4 regions of the Winogradskyella rapida genome follow, and region 3 is predicted to be linked to each of the others. Evidence: riboswitches for the same ligand, from Rfam matches in the RefSeq annotation. Region 3 holds a riboswitch; each other region holds the start of a gene.
The links. A riboswitch is a leader RNA that binds a small molecule or an ion and turns the genes downstream of it on or off. The one in region 3 is predicted to bind S-adenosylmethionine.

Region 1 (4,189 bases), 320 kb from region 3:
AATATGGCAGTTGGCAATAACCCAATCCGTAGATTTCCAATCTGTAGCAATTGGGATAAGATGCTGAATTAAGCGGGGTTTTAAGGCGGCTAATTCCCAAGCAATTCCACCACCAACAGAACCACCAATAACAGCAAATAAGGATGTGATATCTAATTCCTCTAAGGCTAAAGCAAAGAGTTTGGCGATGTCCCTAGCGGTGTAATCTTTATAATTCTCAATGAGATTCTCCGCGTTATTATCAAAACCATTGCCCAAAATGTTAAACGATATAATGGTGTAATCTTCTATGTTTATACATTTGTTTTCACCAATAATTTCGTTCCACCAACCTTGTTCACCAATAACGTTAGAGTTACCAGTAAGCGCATGATTCACCAAGATGATTGGTGCGCTGTGTAACGGTTGCCCAAAAGTTTGATAATACAAATTATGAGAGGTCGTTTGATGCGACTCATTTGTGAAATTTGAAATTTTAATATGTTGTAAATGTACCATGTTGTATTGTGCTGAGAGGTGAACCTAAGTGTCTTAAGTAATCTTGATTAAGAGTTTTCAAACTTTGTTAAGCTCTTAAAGCATCATCATATATAATGAATGTGTTTTAAGCTTATTAACAGTTTGAAAACTCTTAGAATTTAAAATGAGGGTCTAAAACTTAATCTTGAAGCGAAAGCTTCTGCTTTACAACGGCAAAGGCTTCTTTCAAATCGTCTTTTAAATCTTCAATGGCTTCAATACCAACTGATAAACGAATAAGATCTTTCGTTACTCCCGTAGCATTTTGTGCCGCATCATCAAGTTGTTGGTGTGTGGTACTTGCAGGGTGAATAATTAACGATTTCGTATCACCAATATTAGCTAGTAACGAGAATAACTTAGTGGTATCTGCAATGGTTTTTGCAGCTTCATAACCGCCTTCTACGCCAAAAGTAACCACACCACTTTGACCTTTAGGGAGGTATTTTTGGGCTAGGTCATTGTATTTGCTCGATTTTAAACCTGGGTAATTTACCCAAGTCACTTCAGGCTGTGTTTCTAACCATTGCGCAAGTTCTAAGGCATTTTGGCTGTGTTTCTGAATACGAAGTTCTAAAGTTTCAAGACCTTGTATAATTTGAAACGCATTAAACGGACTTAGTGCACCACCATAATCACGTAGACCTTCCACTCTAATTTTTGCAATAAATGCAGCGGCTCCAATAGCTTCACTATAGACTAAACCATGGTAGCCGGCAGAAGGTTCTGTAAATTCTGGGAATTTTCCATTGGTCCAATCAAAAGTTCCTGCGTCAATAATAACGCCTCCTAATGAGGTACCGTTTCCGGTAATGTATTTGGTTAAGGAGTGAATAACAATATTGGCCCCATGCTCAATAGGTCTTAATAGGTAAGGCGTGGCTACCGTATTATCTACGATAAGCGGAACTTTAAAGGCTTTGGCTTGTGTTGAAATGGCCTCTAAATCGAGAACGTCTAATTTAGGATTCCCTAAAGATTCCACAAAAAAGGCTCTTGTATTTTCTTGGGTTGCAGCTTTAAAAGCTTCAGGATCTGAAGGGTCTACAAAAGTGGTCGTAATACCGTGTCTTGGTAAGGTTACGCTTAATAAATTGTAGGTACCTCCATATAAACTACTCGATGCTACGATATGATCTCCTGCTCTTAATAAAGTGAGTAATGTTGTGGAAATCGCTGAGGTTCCTGATGCGGTGGCCACTGCGGCAATACCGCCTTCTAAAGCGGCTAAACGCTGCTCTAAAATGTCGTTGGTAGGATTGTTTAAACGGGTGTAAATGTACCCTGGAACTGAAAGGTTAAAGCGCCCTGCGGCCTCGTCAGAATCCTTAAATACATACGATGAGGTTTGGTAAATAGGAACAGCTCTGGTTCCTGAAGTTTGACTAGCGTCGTGTCCTGCGTGCAACGCTTGGGTTGCGAATTTTTGTGTACTCATTTTTCTAAGTTTTTGAGTTAATAAAAGATTAAACCAAAAGCCAAATAAGCTTCAAATAAATTTCGAATGCAATCGAAGGGTGAAGCGAACTTAATAGAAAAATATTATAAAGAAAATGCTAACTACAGATGAGTAATTAGTCTTGAGTTATCTATCCAATTTTTAAATTAATGAATTTAAAAATTAAGTAGAATTTAGCACCTTCTTAGTAAATCTAAGGGTTGCTAAGGCTTCATAGGGTCATTCCCTCCACCTTTCTTGATAACATTTCAGTAAGTGTTTGAACTTTGTGAATACAAATATTGCAACACAAAATTTAGAAATCCAAATAAATTATAGAATTTGTGATGTTTTTATGAAAATCTCATTAAAAGAGATTGTTTTTTGCTAAATATTTAATTCTAATGATTTCAGCTACAGGTTTATTCTCTATTTTGCTCTCTAGCCAAGAGATAATATCGAGATATAGGAAGGCGCGACGCTCATAAGGATGGTCTTCAAACGTCTTTAATGTTTTGTGTAACGCTCTAAAGGCATCTTTAAGATCGTGAGGGTAGATGTCTTGCAAGCCTCTAATAAATTTAATCATTTCCTTTTGTACCTCATGGAGGTCATTCATCTTAATTAAAAACTTATAAGTGCTTCGTAATAGCGTTTCTAAGTGGTAATCTAATCCGGCTTCATAATGTGCAACAAGATTTAAGACCCTAGAAAAACACAAGAGGTCCTCGCGCATGGAGAGGGATTTGTTCGAAATAATTTTATCCAGATATTTAATACAGGCTTTATTATTTCCGGCGCCAAAATGAAGACTGGCAAATTTATAGTAAAAGATCATTTTATGGTGCTGATCAATTTTTTCGCCAAAAGGAATAAGGTCTTTTTCAATGGCTGGGATAAGACTTAAACCTTCCTCAAAACTACCGTCAATAAAATGTTTATTAATACGATGGAAATTAGTGTAAAGAAAAACTAAGCTTGCTACATTTTCATCTTGAGGAAAATTAGGATGCTGCACTGTAGTCTCAAATTCGGTGAATTTTTCTAAGAATTTATTTTTATTTCCAATGAATACAAGTGCCTCAAGGAGGTAGTTATTTCCTTTTAAGAAAAATACCGGGTTAAGGTTAATCATGCTAGGATTCTGATAAAATAAATCCACCCATTTTAAAGCGTATTTAAAACAATTCAGAAAATCTTGAAGTAAAAAACTTTGCCACAAATTGGCCTTATAGAGCCATAGTTTTTCACGAAAGCCTAAATCTTCAACATTAACTTTAGGGAGCTGCTTGTTAAAGTAATTGATTACCATAGTAGCTTCATCTTCGTTTTTTACATAGCCTGTTTTAAGAATATTGCTATACAGTTGAAGCGATAAGTTAGAGAGTTTGCTGGCAATAACATTAAGGGTGCTCAGTTCTTTAGCTTGTACGGCGAGTTCATCGGCGCGTGTGCTGATACTTCTAGTAATGTATTGGGATTCGATAACTTTTTCAAGCTCTACAATTTCAAAAGCCGAATTTTTTTCCTCATTAACGATGGCCAACTCTTTCGCTTTATCTAAAATTTTAAGGCTTTGCTTGTAAAGGCCTTTATGGTATAAAATAGAAGCAAAATCGAGTTGTTCTCTAATCTGTAATCTTACATTTTGATGCGAAGGGCTCAGTTTTAAGCTGATTAGGATTTGCTTATATAAATGCGATTTTACATTGGCGAGTTGCTGTTTTTTTACAATGCCACTCTTTAAAATGGCACTTTCATTATAAGCCTTCGCTTTGTCTAAGAAATTAAATAAATTTAAAAATTTGGAGTCTGAATTCACTCCAAGACGACCCACATACAGTTTAAACTGACGCTTTTCAGATTTAGTTAAGGACTTAACTAATGAGAATAAATTATCTTTTTGGTCTTTAGTTATCAATTGTAAAATGGTTTATAATACTGTAAATCAGCTATTTATGATATTTTTTTTAAACTGAACATCGTAAAGTTACACTAAGATCGGTATTTAAAGGCAAATTCAATCTATATATTCGTAAGACAATACTATAAATATATTTTGATAAATGTCTAATAACCGTATTCAAATATTCGATACTACCTTGCGAGATGGGGAACAAGTCCCTGGTTGTAAGCTTAATTCAGAACAAAAGGTTATAATTGCAGAGCGATTAGATCTATTGGGAGTAGATGTCATTGAGGCTGGATTCCCTGTATCTAGTCCTGGAGATT
Region 2 (4,189 bases), 720 kb from region 3:
CCGGTGATAAACTAGCCGTTTTATTGGTAGGGCCAATACTTCCGGCTACAAAACGTGGTTTTTCAGGATTTTCTTTCGTGAATTTATCCGCAACGTCTCTGGCAATTTTAGCCGATTCATAGTTGAGCTCATACACCAAATCTTCCATGTCGTAATCGGCCATAGCAATGGTAGTCCCAGAAAAGGTATTGGTTTCTACGATATCGGCGCCAGCCTCAAAATATTTAGCATGAATAGCGGCTATGGCTTCAGGTTGGGTTAGGGATAATAAATCGTTATTCCCTTGTAAAGGTGATGGGTAATCCTTAAAACGTTCGCCTCTAAAATCTTCTTCAGAGAAGCTATATTGCTGAAGCATGGTTCCCATGGCGCCATCGAGAACTAAGATTCGTTTTTGTAATTGGTCTGTTATTTTGCTCATAATATGGTTGTGTTCTCGATATAATTTTATGCCATTGTCATAAAATCACTCGAACTGACTTTAGTTTTCTAAAGCCTGTTTTAAATCGTTAATAATATCTTCAGGATGCTCTAGGCCTACAGAAACTCTGATTAATCCTGATGTAATTCCGGTTTCTAAACGAACAGATTCTGGGATTTTAGCATGTGTTGTAGAGGCCGGATGCGTCACTATAGTTCTCGTGTCTCCTAGATTTGCAGAGAGCGATAATAGTTTGATGGAATTCAAAAATTGCTTCCCTGCTTCAATGCCGCCTTTAATTTCAAAAGCTACAATGTTTCCGCCGGCTTTCATTTGTTTTTTCGCCAATTCGTATTGCGGATGCGATTTTAAAAATGGGTATTTTACAACATTCACCAAATGATGGGATTCTAAAAAATGAGCCACTTTTAACGCATTATCACAATGTCTATCGACGCGCACCGGTAAGGTTTCTAAGCTTTTAGATAATACCCATGCATTAAATGGCGATAGGGAAGGACCCGTGTTTCTTGAAAATAAATAGATCTGTTGAATCAGTTCTGTGTCGCCGACAACTACACCTCCTAAAACACGTCCTTGACCATCTATTAACTTAGTGGCAGAATGGATGACTAAATCGGCCCCAAATTTAATAGGCTGTTGCAAGTAAGGCGTGGCAAAACAATTGTCTATAATAAAAATAAGGTTATGCTTTTTTGCAAGGGCTCCAATTCGTTCTAAGTCTAAAATATCTACAGCAGGATTGGTAGGGCTCTCGGCATAGATCACTTTTGTGTTGGGCTGAATAAGGCTTTCAATCGTATCGAGCTCATCAATTTTAAAATAACTCGTTGCAATGTTCCACTTTGGTAAAATGGTATTGAATAAGGTTTGTGTAGACCCAAAGATACTTCTGCAAGATAAAATATGATCTTCAGCATTAAGTAAAGCGGCAAAAGTTGAAAATACGGCCGACATCCCCGACGCAAAGGCATAGCCACGTTCGGCACCTTCCATCAGACAGATTTTTTCTATAAATTCTGAAGTGTTCGGGTTGGAGTAACGGCTATAAATATTGCGTTCCTTTTCATCGGCAAAGGAAGCGCGCATATCTTCAGCATCCTCAAACACGTAGCTAGAGGTTAGGTATAAAGGACTTGAATGTTCTAAAAATTGCGAACGTTCTATTTGTGTGCGTATAGCTTGTGTTTCAATACGATTAGATTTCATTTTTTTCTATTTAAAAAAAATCAAAAAACTAAAAACGTCAAAAGACGTAGGTATAGAAAAAGTTATAAAGAATAAAAATTGCAGATGAGCAATTGTATGGGTTATCTATCCAATTAAGCGATAAATGAATCGCTAATTACGTAGAATTTAGCACCTTCTTAGTAAGTCTAAGGGTTGCTAAGGCATCAAAGGGTCTAATCCCTCCACCTTTCTTGATAACATTTCAATAAGTTGTTTGAACTTTGTGAACTACAATATTCCGAAAGAAAATAGGATTATACAAATTTTATTCACTTTTTTTTATTAAGAGCATATGCATTTTAATTGTAACTTTGAATTTCCCTAAAATATCAACTATGTTCGAAAATTTTTGGTTCAATGTGCAATATGGCATGAATCACGTCTTGGATATTAATGGTTATGACCATATCCTTTTTTTAATGGTACTCGCAGTACCTTATTTGTTTAACGACTGGAAACGCGTCCTTATTTTAGTGACCACTTTTACCGTAGGGCATACGCTCTCCTTGGTTTTAGCGGCTTATGGTGTGGTGCAGATTAACGGCCAATTGGTGGAATTTTTAATTCCGGTGACCATTTTAATTATGGCCTTGTACAATGTCTTTACCGCTGGTAAAACTTCTAAAAATAATAAAATAGGCTTGCTGTTTGTAACCACCTTGTTCTTTGGAATTATTCATGGTTTAGGCTTTGCAAGAGAGTTTAAAATGTTTTCTGGTCAGGCCGAAAATAAATTGGAACTGCTTATAGAATTTGCTTTAGGTATAGAAATTGCACAAATAATTATTGTTTTTGTGGTCTTGTTTATAGGATTTATTTGTCAAACGGTATTTAGATTTTCGCGTCGTGATTGGATGATGGTCTTATCTTCTATCGTTATTGGCTTAGTGATTCCTATGATTATAGAAAGCGATCTTATCAACTAAATTAAAGTTTGGTAAAATTTTAACGCGAAGTCAAAGAGGAATGTATTTTTAACCTTTTATCTTCGTTCTGAACAAGGTACGATTGCATAATACTTTTAAGGAATGTCAAAAATAAAACAGCGTCGTTACGATAAAGCGTATTTACGAATCGCTAAAGAATGGGGTAAACTCTCCCATTGCAATAGAAAACAGGTGGGCGCACTCATTGTAAAAGACCGTATGATTATTTCTGATGGTTATAACGGAACGCCTACGGGGTTTGAAAATTACTGTGAGGATGATGAAGGCTATACCAAATGGTATGTGTTACATGCCGAGGCTAATGCCATTTTAAAAGTGGCATCCTCTACGCAGTCTTGTCAAGGAGCAACTTTATACATTACGCTTTCGCCTTGTAAAGAGTGTAGTAAGCTAATCCATCAAGCGGGTATTGTTAGAGTCGTGTACCATCAAGGTTATAAGGATGACTCGGGATTAAAATTTCTGAAAAAAGCAGGGATTCAGATAGAGCTTATCGAAGATATCGATTAAGATTCCCTAAGAGGGAAATACTATGGCAACAAAAAATAAATACATACCATTAATTATCGGTGCTGCAATTGCGGCCGGGGTGGTTATTGGTGGAAAATTGAATTTTTCAGACACGTCAGATAACCTCTTTACAAGCAATAGTAAAAAGAATAAACTCAATCGGTTAATTGATTATATTGATTACGAATATGTGGAGGAAGTGAATACCGACAGTATAGTTGATGTGACTGTAAACGGTATTCTGCAAAATTTAGATCCACATTCTACCTATATTCCCAAAGAAGATTTAAAACGTGTCACTGAAAACATGAAAGGTGATTTTGTAGGTATTGGGATTAATTTTTATGCCTACCGTGATACCATTGCTGTGATTAAGCCCACCAAAAATGGACCTAGTGAACGAGCGGGGATTATAAGTGGCGATCGTATTCTTATGGCTGATAACGATACGCTTTATGGTGCTCAGATCACCAATAGTATGATTAGTCAAAAGCTTAAAGGGGATAAGAATACCTCTATTAAGCTTACCGTTTATAGAAAAGGAGCGCCGGAGTTGTTAGAGTTTGATGTTAAGCGAAAAGCCATTCCTATTAAAAGTGTAGATGCCGCTTATATGCTTACAGAAGAGTTAGGGTATATAAAAATTAACCGTTTTGCAGAGTCTACCTATAAGGAATTTAAAGCTGCTTTAAATACACTTCAGGGGCAAGGAGCTAAGAAATTGGCCTTAGATTTAAGAGAGAATCCTGGTGGTTTTTTGGGGATTGCAGAACAGATTGTAGACGAGTTTTTAGAAGATGATAAACTCATTTTATTCACTAAAGATAAGCGAGGAAAAGAAGAATATGTCTATGCTACGGGTAATGGTGCTTTTGAAGATGGTGAGATTTTTATCTTAATCAACGAGAATTCTGCCTCGGCTAGCGAAGTGGTTGCTGGAGCGCTTCAAGATAATGATAAAGGTATTATTGTAGGGCGTCGTTCTTATGGTAAAGGGCTTGTACAACGTGAAATGGCTTTGGGTGATGGTAGTGCGGTACGCTTAACGGTATCACGATAT
Region 3 (4,189 bases):
TTCAAACCAGTTACATTTTGTTGTTGGTCCTGTTAACATATTTACCAAGATGATATCCTGGGCAAAGCCTAATTTGTCTTGATAAGTAAGTCCAACTTCATTTTCTAAAAAGCTAATGTATTGATAAGCATTTTGAGAATCCATAAAGCCAATTCTATAAATCAAGCCATCACTACAAAACGCGTTAGTAGTAATTGTTTCTAAAAACAACTTTCGCTTTTCAGGTTTTGTTATAAACGCTTCATCGTTAACAACTACATTAAAAGCTTCTATTAATACTGCCATTCTTGTTTGTTTATATTGGTGCTAAGTGCTAACGTGTTTGTGTATGACTTCGTTGCGAGATTTAAGTGCTAAATTAAGCTAATAAATCACAGATAGAAAGTCTGCTAGGACTTTCGCAAGTAAACCCGAACTAGCCATGAATTATACACGATCTTGTACGATGTGTTTTATTAATTAAATTTTCTTTTTTCTATTTCATTTTTAACAGCAATAATCATTGAAGGATTATATTTATGTCTTTCTTTAAAATAAATCGATAATAATTCTTCATTTGATTTTTTTGATGCTAAATCAGACCATTCTTTACTACCTTGTAATGCGATATTTTTTTGATTTTTTTTGTCTTCCTCAATTATTCTGTTTATTTCATTAAGTTTCAAGTTTCTTTTATTTTCTGAAATTTTATTTTCAGAAAATGTTGATTCAATATCTAATTTTAGGTTATAGTTCTTAAAATTTTGTTTGGATAGAATTTCTTGATGCTTACAAATAGCACAGATTATATTATACTCATTTCCAGTAGGTATAATTGGAATAAAAAATAGAGTAAGATATTTTTCCACACTTAATAATTCCCAGTTGGTATTATTCAAACATTTTGGGCACTCAAATTTGTCAACTGTACCTAATATTCTAGGTGTATTTTTGAATCCTACTATTATCATTTTTTATTTTTATTATTGGTTTGAAATCGTTTCTTAAATAGTGTATAACAATAACACATAACCTATTGCTTCTAATTTATTTTTAAATGTAATGCTTTTAGTTGAATAATCCTCTGGATTTTTGTTTTACAAAATGCGTAAAAGAAGTCGTGTCATTTTTGGACGGTTCTACACCTTAATTTGTTAGTGAAATAACGAGCTGCTTCCAAATGTTGGTTCATTCTATTTAAAGACTTAACCAATGACTCACCTTTGTTGTTCTAACGAAATACATGAGATGCTATGGGATAAAAAAACACTATTTACTTTGTAGACATCATGGAGTACCCCCGGAACCGTAGTGGTATTGGAGGAATTTCCTCAGTACAAAACGTTGCTTTAGGACGTATCGTTAGGGCTGTAATTTATAGATTTTTCAAGGATGAAAAGCGTCCGTATAATGAATCAAAGCATCTCTAATTGATGGTGATAAAATAGTCTAGAAAATGAAGCTTTACAATGGGTCTTATAGTCCTAATTGGATGTTATTATCGATGTCATGGCTAGCCTCTAACATAACCGTTTGATCTTTAAATACAATTACAATTCTATTTTGATTGAGTTCCTTCATCAGTTGTTCAGCAATAAAAAGAACCCCTTTTTTTAATAGTTGATGTTCTATTTGGAATTTAGGGTAATTAATAAAGCTCAACGTTACCGACGGTTCGTCTTGCCCTAGAAAGACGATATCACATAAAGTGAGCTTAACACTTAATAAAATTCGCTCTGTATCTCTTAACTTTTGCTGAGCGCGTACCAATTTATGCTTAAGGTCATTTAATGTCCAAGCATCATTAGAATAGCCTTTATTTAGACCAATTGTAATTTCTGCAGTAAAACTGGGAACAGTAACTTGATTTATTTCCATGTTATGGGGTTTTTAGGTTGTGTGTCTCTAAGGCTCTCAAAGCCTTAAAGACAAAAGGTGTTGATGTAATTAAAATTTAACTACTGGTTGTTCCGTAGATTGGTCTTTGGTCCAACTTTTTAAGGCACTAATATGAAATTTAAGCATCATTAAATTACGATTTTCGGTCACTGCAGCATAGCGCTCGCCTATATGTTTCACTTTAGTACTATCGCTATGCTTTGCGAGTTCTATAGTGATACTCTCCGTTATTTTTTTATCTATTTCCCTTTCAATCTCTGGAATAGATTTATTGGTGGTTTGAATGCCTAGATTATTTAAATAAGATACTACCGTTTTAAAGTCCGATTCTTTTGTTAGAACAACCGTTTTGGTGATAATCAGTTTTTGGGATTTTAATGCTTCTAATCTTTTCGCTTTTTTACCCTGTCTCAATTTTAGAAATTGACATAATTTTTTTAACATCATAGTTGTATTTTAATGACATCAAGTAAAAAATGGAAGTTGCACTTTAGTTTGACGCTGTGTCCTCATCTTTTGACCACCGTGGACTCTCGTCTCGGTTGGTATCTTATAAATAAGATTCTTGATGTTTGAATTATTTATGTAAAGGTAGTAAAATCTTTAATTTTTAATGAATTAGTCTTGGGTTTTTGAAAAAAAAATGAAATCCTTGTGAGCTGTCTTTCATTTTCCGGCGTTCTAAAATGAGCTGATCTATAGTAGACCATAGCGGGTTCATTCAACAAATAGCATTTTACAAGTCTATTAAGCTGCTATTTATCTTAAACAAGCTTACTTGTCCGTAGGGTTTACAAATAGGTTTTAGAGACTTTTAACTTTAAGGCGTCTTCAGAAGCCGCCAAAATAAAGATCTTGTAAGTCTTCCATGTCATACATGTTGTCTTTCCGTTCTGTATGGGTATGGAGGTAAAAGAAAAGGTTTTCTGGGAATCCTTGTCAGCGAGTGACAGCGTATAGGTGTTAAACGACCCTTCCTCTTGACCATTAATAGCAATTGAGCTTTCACCCACACAGGTCTCGTAGGTCATTTTAAGGTTTTCTATAACTGCGGTTTGCCCTAAATCTATAAACATGCTGTTTTCAAAGTCTAATGTTTCAACAACCAACTGCACGTCCTGCTTGTCCACTTTCAAAGAAAACGAATAGTTGAGATAGGCTTTTGGGTAGTTCGTTTTTATAGCATCTGCAGACGTCTCATAATACCATAGAAACGTCGTGTACGTGTTGTCGTTTTTTACAATATTTAATTGAAGTTGGATCTGTGGCGAATTCTGATCTATGGGTTCGGATTGTATAAAGAGATGGGCGGGGTCTAGAGTTAAATCTTTAAATGATGTCCTAGGATTCTTTCCGGTTTTTAAGGGGATAATTCTCATGTCTTTTTCAGATTGTGCATAGCTATTAATTTGAAGGCATAAGCATAAGACAATCCATAAATTCCTATTAAAAAGCATCATGAGAAATTTGTTTTCGTGTTAAAAAAGTTGATCAAATTTAAATAGCCTTATATAATACAGCATAGCCATGATGGCCAATACATGAATTCCAAAGCCTATGCTATTTATGATTTTTACATAGGTTTTATCCTCAAAACCTTTAATGGAGTACAGCGCAAAGCTTAAAATACAAGCTTCAAAACAGATTAACAATCCTTCGTAAATGGCAATATTATAAAGGTTGTTATTCCAACTCGTAATGGCCCAAAAAACAAAGCTAAGGACTACAAAAATAGCATTTACATAGGCTAGTGTCAGAGTTGTTTTTCGCCTTTTGTACCCTAGGATAAGGCCTACGAAATGGCCACATAAAACGATAATCAACAGGAGACTTAGGAGGCTATCAGTCATAACGATTTAGAGTTAGGATTTAAGGTGATGTGATATAATTTTTGAACCTCTTTTACAATAATCGTGTCTTTACTTTCATACAAAATATGAACGCCATTACCGTTGTTTGCATTTTTTGCTTTAAACCTTGTGGTCTTATCATGTAATGAAAGTTCAACGTAATTATAGCCATAAGGTGTATAACCGCCTACGTAGTGATTACCAGAAAATGAATTCCCTAAAACAACCTTACCAAAGGATTTTGGACTTTTCTCTAAATGCCATATCGGTTTTAGTGCCTTAAGCTGTGTTTGTTCTAAAAATGCTTTAAATGCATCACTGTGATCGTATGACGTGCAGAGCGCCACTGTTTTGTTTTTGTATTTTAAAACACTGACTTCAGGGGTTAATGGAAAAATTGAAACCAAATTTGTGTGTAATGCTTTAAGGCTTTCGGTTAGGTTTTTTTCTTCTTTTTTATA
Region 4 (4,189 bases), on a different contig from region 3:
CAATGGCGAAATTAAACTTAGCCGGTATTGCATTTTCTAAACGTAGAAAACCTGAAGCTCAAAAATTATTAGCTGAAGCTGAAAAATTAGATAAGCGTGATATGTTAGCGGACCAAATTAAAATGATGAAGCAACAAATGAAAAAAGCTTCAATACCAAAGCACCAATACGGTCAACCTACATCAGCTAGACAAAACCGTAGAAGTAAACGCTAATAGCTTCTTTTACCTTGCTTTTTTCTTGGCTAACAGCGGTTGCATCCCAATTAACGCTATCGTTGTTACAAACAAAATAAGTAAATACCAGGTATTCTGAATAAGGTCTAAATAATCAATTTGACCTTTAGAAAAACTTAAAATCATCAAGACTTGTGCTCCATATGGGAGCACTCCTTGTATTATACAGGCAAAGACATCTAAGATAGAGGCTGTTTTTCTATTGGTTAAGCCGTATTCGTCATTAATTGTTTTTGCAATTGGCCCCGATATAATAATAGAAACGGTATTATTAGCAATAGCCATATTTACAGTACTCACCAAGGCGGCAATACCAAATTGGGCTGACGTTTTATTCTTAATAAGCACTTTGATTTTATTTAAAATATAATCGATTCCTCCATTAATTTCTACCAAAGCAGCTAAACCACCCGTTAAAAGTGATAACAAGAAGATTTCTGTCATATTAGTAAAACCTTCATAGGCAATTCGGGTCGATTCCATAAGGGTAAAGTCGCCATAAAACACGCCTAAAATTCCGGCTGAAATAATACCTAAAAACAGCGTTATAAAAACATTTACACCGAGAACAGATAACAGAATCACCAATAGATAAGGGAGTATTTTTACGACAGAATACACATAAGTAACCTCCTCTAGCGCATTAGATTTTAAATCTAAGCCTTGAAAGGTTAAAATCACTAAAGTGATTAAAGCCGCTGGAAGCGCAATTTTGATATTCTCTTTAAATTTATCACTCATTTTACAATCTAAAGATTGTGTGGCTGCAATTGTAGTGTCTGAGATGACCGAAAGATTATCTCCAAACATAGAACCACCTAATAAGGCACCACAAAGTACAGCGAGAGAAATATCACCTTGACCAGAGAAGCCTACTACAATTGGGGCCAGCGTTACAATAGCGCCCACGGAAGTTCCTGTTGACACCGATAAAAATGCTGCGATCACAAAAACACCTAAATAAATGTATTGTATGGCAATGTAATCTAGGCCTAAATTTACAATAGCATCTACACTGCCCGTAGCTTTTGTCACCGTAGCAAAGGCGCCTGCAAGCAAGTAAATTAAACACATGGTAAGTATCTTATGATCGCCACAACCTTTTAAAAGGGTCTGAATTTTAGACTCTACGGAAGATCTAAACATTAAAAAGGCCACAACAATCCCTACCACAACCGCTATAGGTGCTGGTAAAGCATAAAAATCATCTTTATAGATTCCGACGCCTAGAAAGGTAATAACAAATACGAGTAATGGAATTAATGCGGTAACACTTGGGGAAGCAACTTTTGGATTTTTCATTCGATTATGCCTTAAAAAAAGGAGTGCATAGCAAATCAATAGAAAAATTAGATTAACATTTTTTCCAAAGTATTGGCTTATCGCTTTAGCACCTTGCTCGTTATTGCAGGTTGCTATCTCCTTTTAGAGATTCTTGATAATTTATTTAAGGCGGCAAATATATCTATATAAACACATTTAGCACAAACTTTAACGCTTTATTATTATCTGTAACCTTCTTCTTACAATAAAGGCGCCATTAAACGTGCGGTAGCTTCTACAACTTTAGTCCGCTTAGATCGTTTCTTCCAAGAGGCTAGTTCTAATTTTTCGCAATCCTTAAGATCGGCTTTAAAAAGTGACGTCAGATCATCACTAATGGCCTTATTGTAAATTAAAGCATTCACTTCAAAATTAATATTAAAGCTTCGGTAATCCATATTAGTTGTTCCTATGGTACTAAATACACCATCCACAACCATGGTTTTTGCATGTACAAACCCTTTGGTATAGTGATATACTTCTACACCTGCTTCTAAAAGCATTTCCAAATAAGAATTGGTCGCATATTCTGCAATCCAAGAATCCGATTTTTGAGGAACAATGAGTTTAACTTCAATATTACTTCTGGCAATGACTTGTAGAGCCGTTAAAATTTCAGGATTAGGAATAAAATAAGGGGTCGTGATGTAAACATAATCTTCCGCATTGGTTATGGCAACAAATATGGCTTCCATAATATTAGACCAATCGGTATCGGGTCCGCTTGCCGCAATTTGAAGCGGTACATTAGCTTTACAGTTATGATCAGGGAAATAATTTTTGGAAATCTCTAAGGCATCACCGCTTACAAAGTCCCAAGTGGTAAAAAATAAAATCTGAAGGGGTTTTACCGCCTCCCCTACTAATCGTATATGCGTATCTCGCCAATACCTATCATTATTGGCATTAACGTAGGTGTCTGAAATATTCACCCCACCGACATAGCCAATCTTACCATCAATAACTATAATTTTACGGTGATCGCGATAATTCATTTGCCCTGTGAATTTAGAGAATAGCACAGGCATAAATGGGTGCATTTCTATTCCACACTCTTTGAGTTGGCGTTTCATTTTAGAGCTTATAGAACTTCCTACATCATCTATAACAATTCTTACTTCTACGCCATCCCTTGCTTTATCACACAAGAGATTGAGTAATTCTGTACCAATCTGGTCGTCTTTAATTATAAAATATTCTAAATGAATATGATCTGTAGCGTCTTTTATATCTTTGAAGAGGTGTTGAAATTTATCATCACCATTTTTAATAAGCGTAACTTCATTATTAATGGTGAGCTTAGATTTCTCACTGTTGTAAAGCAGTGGAATTAATTTAGATTTCTGCTCTAACAGTTCATCAACCTCATTAATGGTTTTAGTATCTAGCTCTAACTGATCTTGAATCTTTTTAATTACCGATTGGTTAAGGACATTCTTTCTGCTAAAAATCTTTGTTTTACGATATTCTTGTCCGAAAAGATAATACACAATTAAACCCAAGAAAGGCAACGCTAATAAGCCTATGATATAGCTTAGGGCCTTTGTTGGGTTTAGTTTTTTAAGCAGAATGGTAACCACTGCAGATAATGCAATGGTATAATTAAGTATGATTAATACCTGCCAAATATGATTTTTTAAATAATCCAAGGTTTAAGGATGGGTGTTATAATATCCGGCTTCTGGAATTTCTATCTCATATAATTTACGCGAACTATTATTTAAATGGGGCTCTCTTAACCAAGGGTTATGAAGTTTTAAAATCTTATAGTTGATTCCGAATTTCTTAGAGAATTGCGCAAAATCTTTTACGGCCGTATCTACCTTAACCTTGTACGTTGGGATCTCTTTGTATAAATGCGACTTATTAAAGTTGAAACCGTATTTATCAGGATGTGATAAAATTTCTTTTAGAGCTACAATTCTAAACACATAACGCCCCGTTTCTTCACCCAAAAGTAAATCGTAATAATCATTAACATCTTGAGCTTCTAAACGTCTAGAAACTCCGGCATTTCCGGCGTTATAGGCCGCAGCAGCTTTGGTCCAAGACCCTAAATTAGCTTTTGCTTTCTTTAGGTAATTACAAGCTACCTCTGTTGCCATTTCAATATGGTAACGCTCATCGACATTAGAATTGACTTCTAATCCATTCTCACGTCCTGTAGCAGCCATAATTTGCCACATCCCACTTGCTCCTGCAGGTGATTTCGCTGTTGGTATTAATCCGCTTTCAATAACCGCAAGGTATTTAAAATCGTCTGGCACCCCATTTTTCTTTAAAATAGGTTCTATAATCGGAAAATATTTTTGAGCACGCTTAAACATTAATAAACCATTAGATTGCCAATAGGTATTCACTAATAATTCACGATCCATACGCTCATAAATATCCGGATCTTCAACAGGAACGGCTTCTCCTGCAAAATTTAAGTTTTCTGGCATTTCTAAGGCATAGACATTATAATTGTTAACCACAGGATCTTCATGGCCTAAATTACGATCTGAAGGCGCTTGTGCATTCGGTGATTTTTGCATTGAAAAGATAAAGAGTCCTGAGACACAAATGACGCCTACTAAGGCTAAACTATTTTTTATAATTTTCATAAATTTAATTTTAAGTTATAACGG

Region 1: it holds a riboswitch for S-adenosylmethionine, as region 3 does, so the genes downstream of both, ACFQ13_RS11040 (O-acetylhomoserine aminocarboxypropyltransferase/cysteine synthase family protein) here and ACFQ13_RS09685 (hypothetical protein) in region 3, are expected to answer to the same signal.
Region 2: it holds a riboswitch for S-adenosylmethionine, as region 3 does, so the genes downstream of both, ACFQ13_RS12665 (trans-sulfuration enzyme family protein) here and ACFQ13_RS09685 (hypothetical protein) in region 3, are expected to answer to the same signal.
Region 4: it holds a riboswitch for S-adenosylmethionine, as region 3 does, so the genes downstream of both, ACFQ13_RS01160 (Na+/H+ antiporter NhaC family protein) here and ACFQ13_RS09685 (hypothetical protein) in region 3, are expected to answer to the same signal.

What each region holds. Positions count from the first base shown of each region.
Region 1 covers NZ_JBHTKM010000063.1:831,637-835,825, reverse strand. Annotated here, with positions in the region: gene ACFQ13_RS11045 (alpha/beta fold hydrolase) at 1-498, opposite strand, end outside; gene ACFQ13_RS11040 (O-acetylhomoserine aminocarboxypropyltransferase/cysteine synthase family protein) at 659-1,957, opposite strand; SAM riboswitch class I at 2,102-2,225, opposite strand; gene ACFQ13_RS11035 (hypothetical protein) at 2,325-3,875, opposite strand; gene ACFQ13_RS11030 (2-isopropylmalate synthase) at 4,024-4,189, shown strand, end outside.
Region 2 covers NZ_JBHTKM010000063.1:1,227,191-1,231,379, reverse strand. Annotated here, with positions in the region: gene ACFQ13_RS12670 (homocysteine S-methyltransferase family protein) at 1-421, opposite strand, end outside; gene ACFQ13_RS12665 (trans-sulfuration enzyme family protein) at 482-1,651, opposite strand; SAM riboswitch class I at 1,750-1,873, opposite strand; gene ACFQ13_RS12660 (HupE/UreJ family protein) at 2,008-2,598, shown strand; gene ACFQ13_RS12655 (deoxycytidylate deaminase) at 2,701-3,129, shown strand; gene ACFQ13_RS12650 (S41 family peptidase) at 3,152-4,189, shown strand, end outside.
Region 3 covers NZ_JBHTKM010000063.1:510,991-515,179, reverse strand. Annotated here, with positions in the region: gene ACFQ13_RS09700 (hypothetical protein) at 1-285, opposite strand, end outside; gene ACFQ13_RS09695 (zinc-ribbon domain-containing protein) at 456-950, opposite strand; gene ACFQ13_RS09690 (hypothetical protein) at 1,456-1,857, opposite strand; gene ACFQ13_RS09685 (hypothetical protein) at 1,927-2,325, opposite strand; SAM-I-IV-variant riboswitch at 2,360-2,455, opposite strand; gene ACFQ13_RS09680 (hypothetical protein) at 2,670-3,338, opposite strand; gene ACFQ13_RS09675 (hypothetical protein) at 3,357-3,728, opposite strand; gene ACFQ13_RS09670 (hypothetical protein) at 3,725-4,189, opposite strand, start outside.
Region 4 covers NZ_JBHTKM010000001.1:250,062-254,250, forward strand. Annotated here, with positions in the region: gene ACFQ13_RS01155 (DUF2892 domain-containing protein) at 1-215, shown strand, start outside; gene ACFQ13_RS01160 (Na+/H+ antiporter NhaC family protein) at 225-1,538, opposite strand; SAM-I-IV-variant riboswitch at 1,587-1,683, opposite strand; gene cls (cardiolipin synthase) at 1,760-3,208, opposite strand; gene ACFQ13_RS01170 (lytic transglycosylase domain-containing protein) at 3,212-4,165, opposite strand.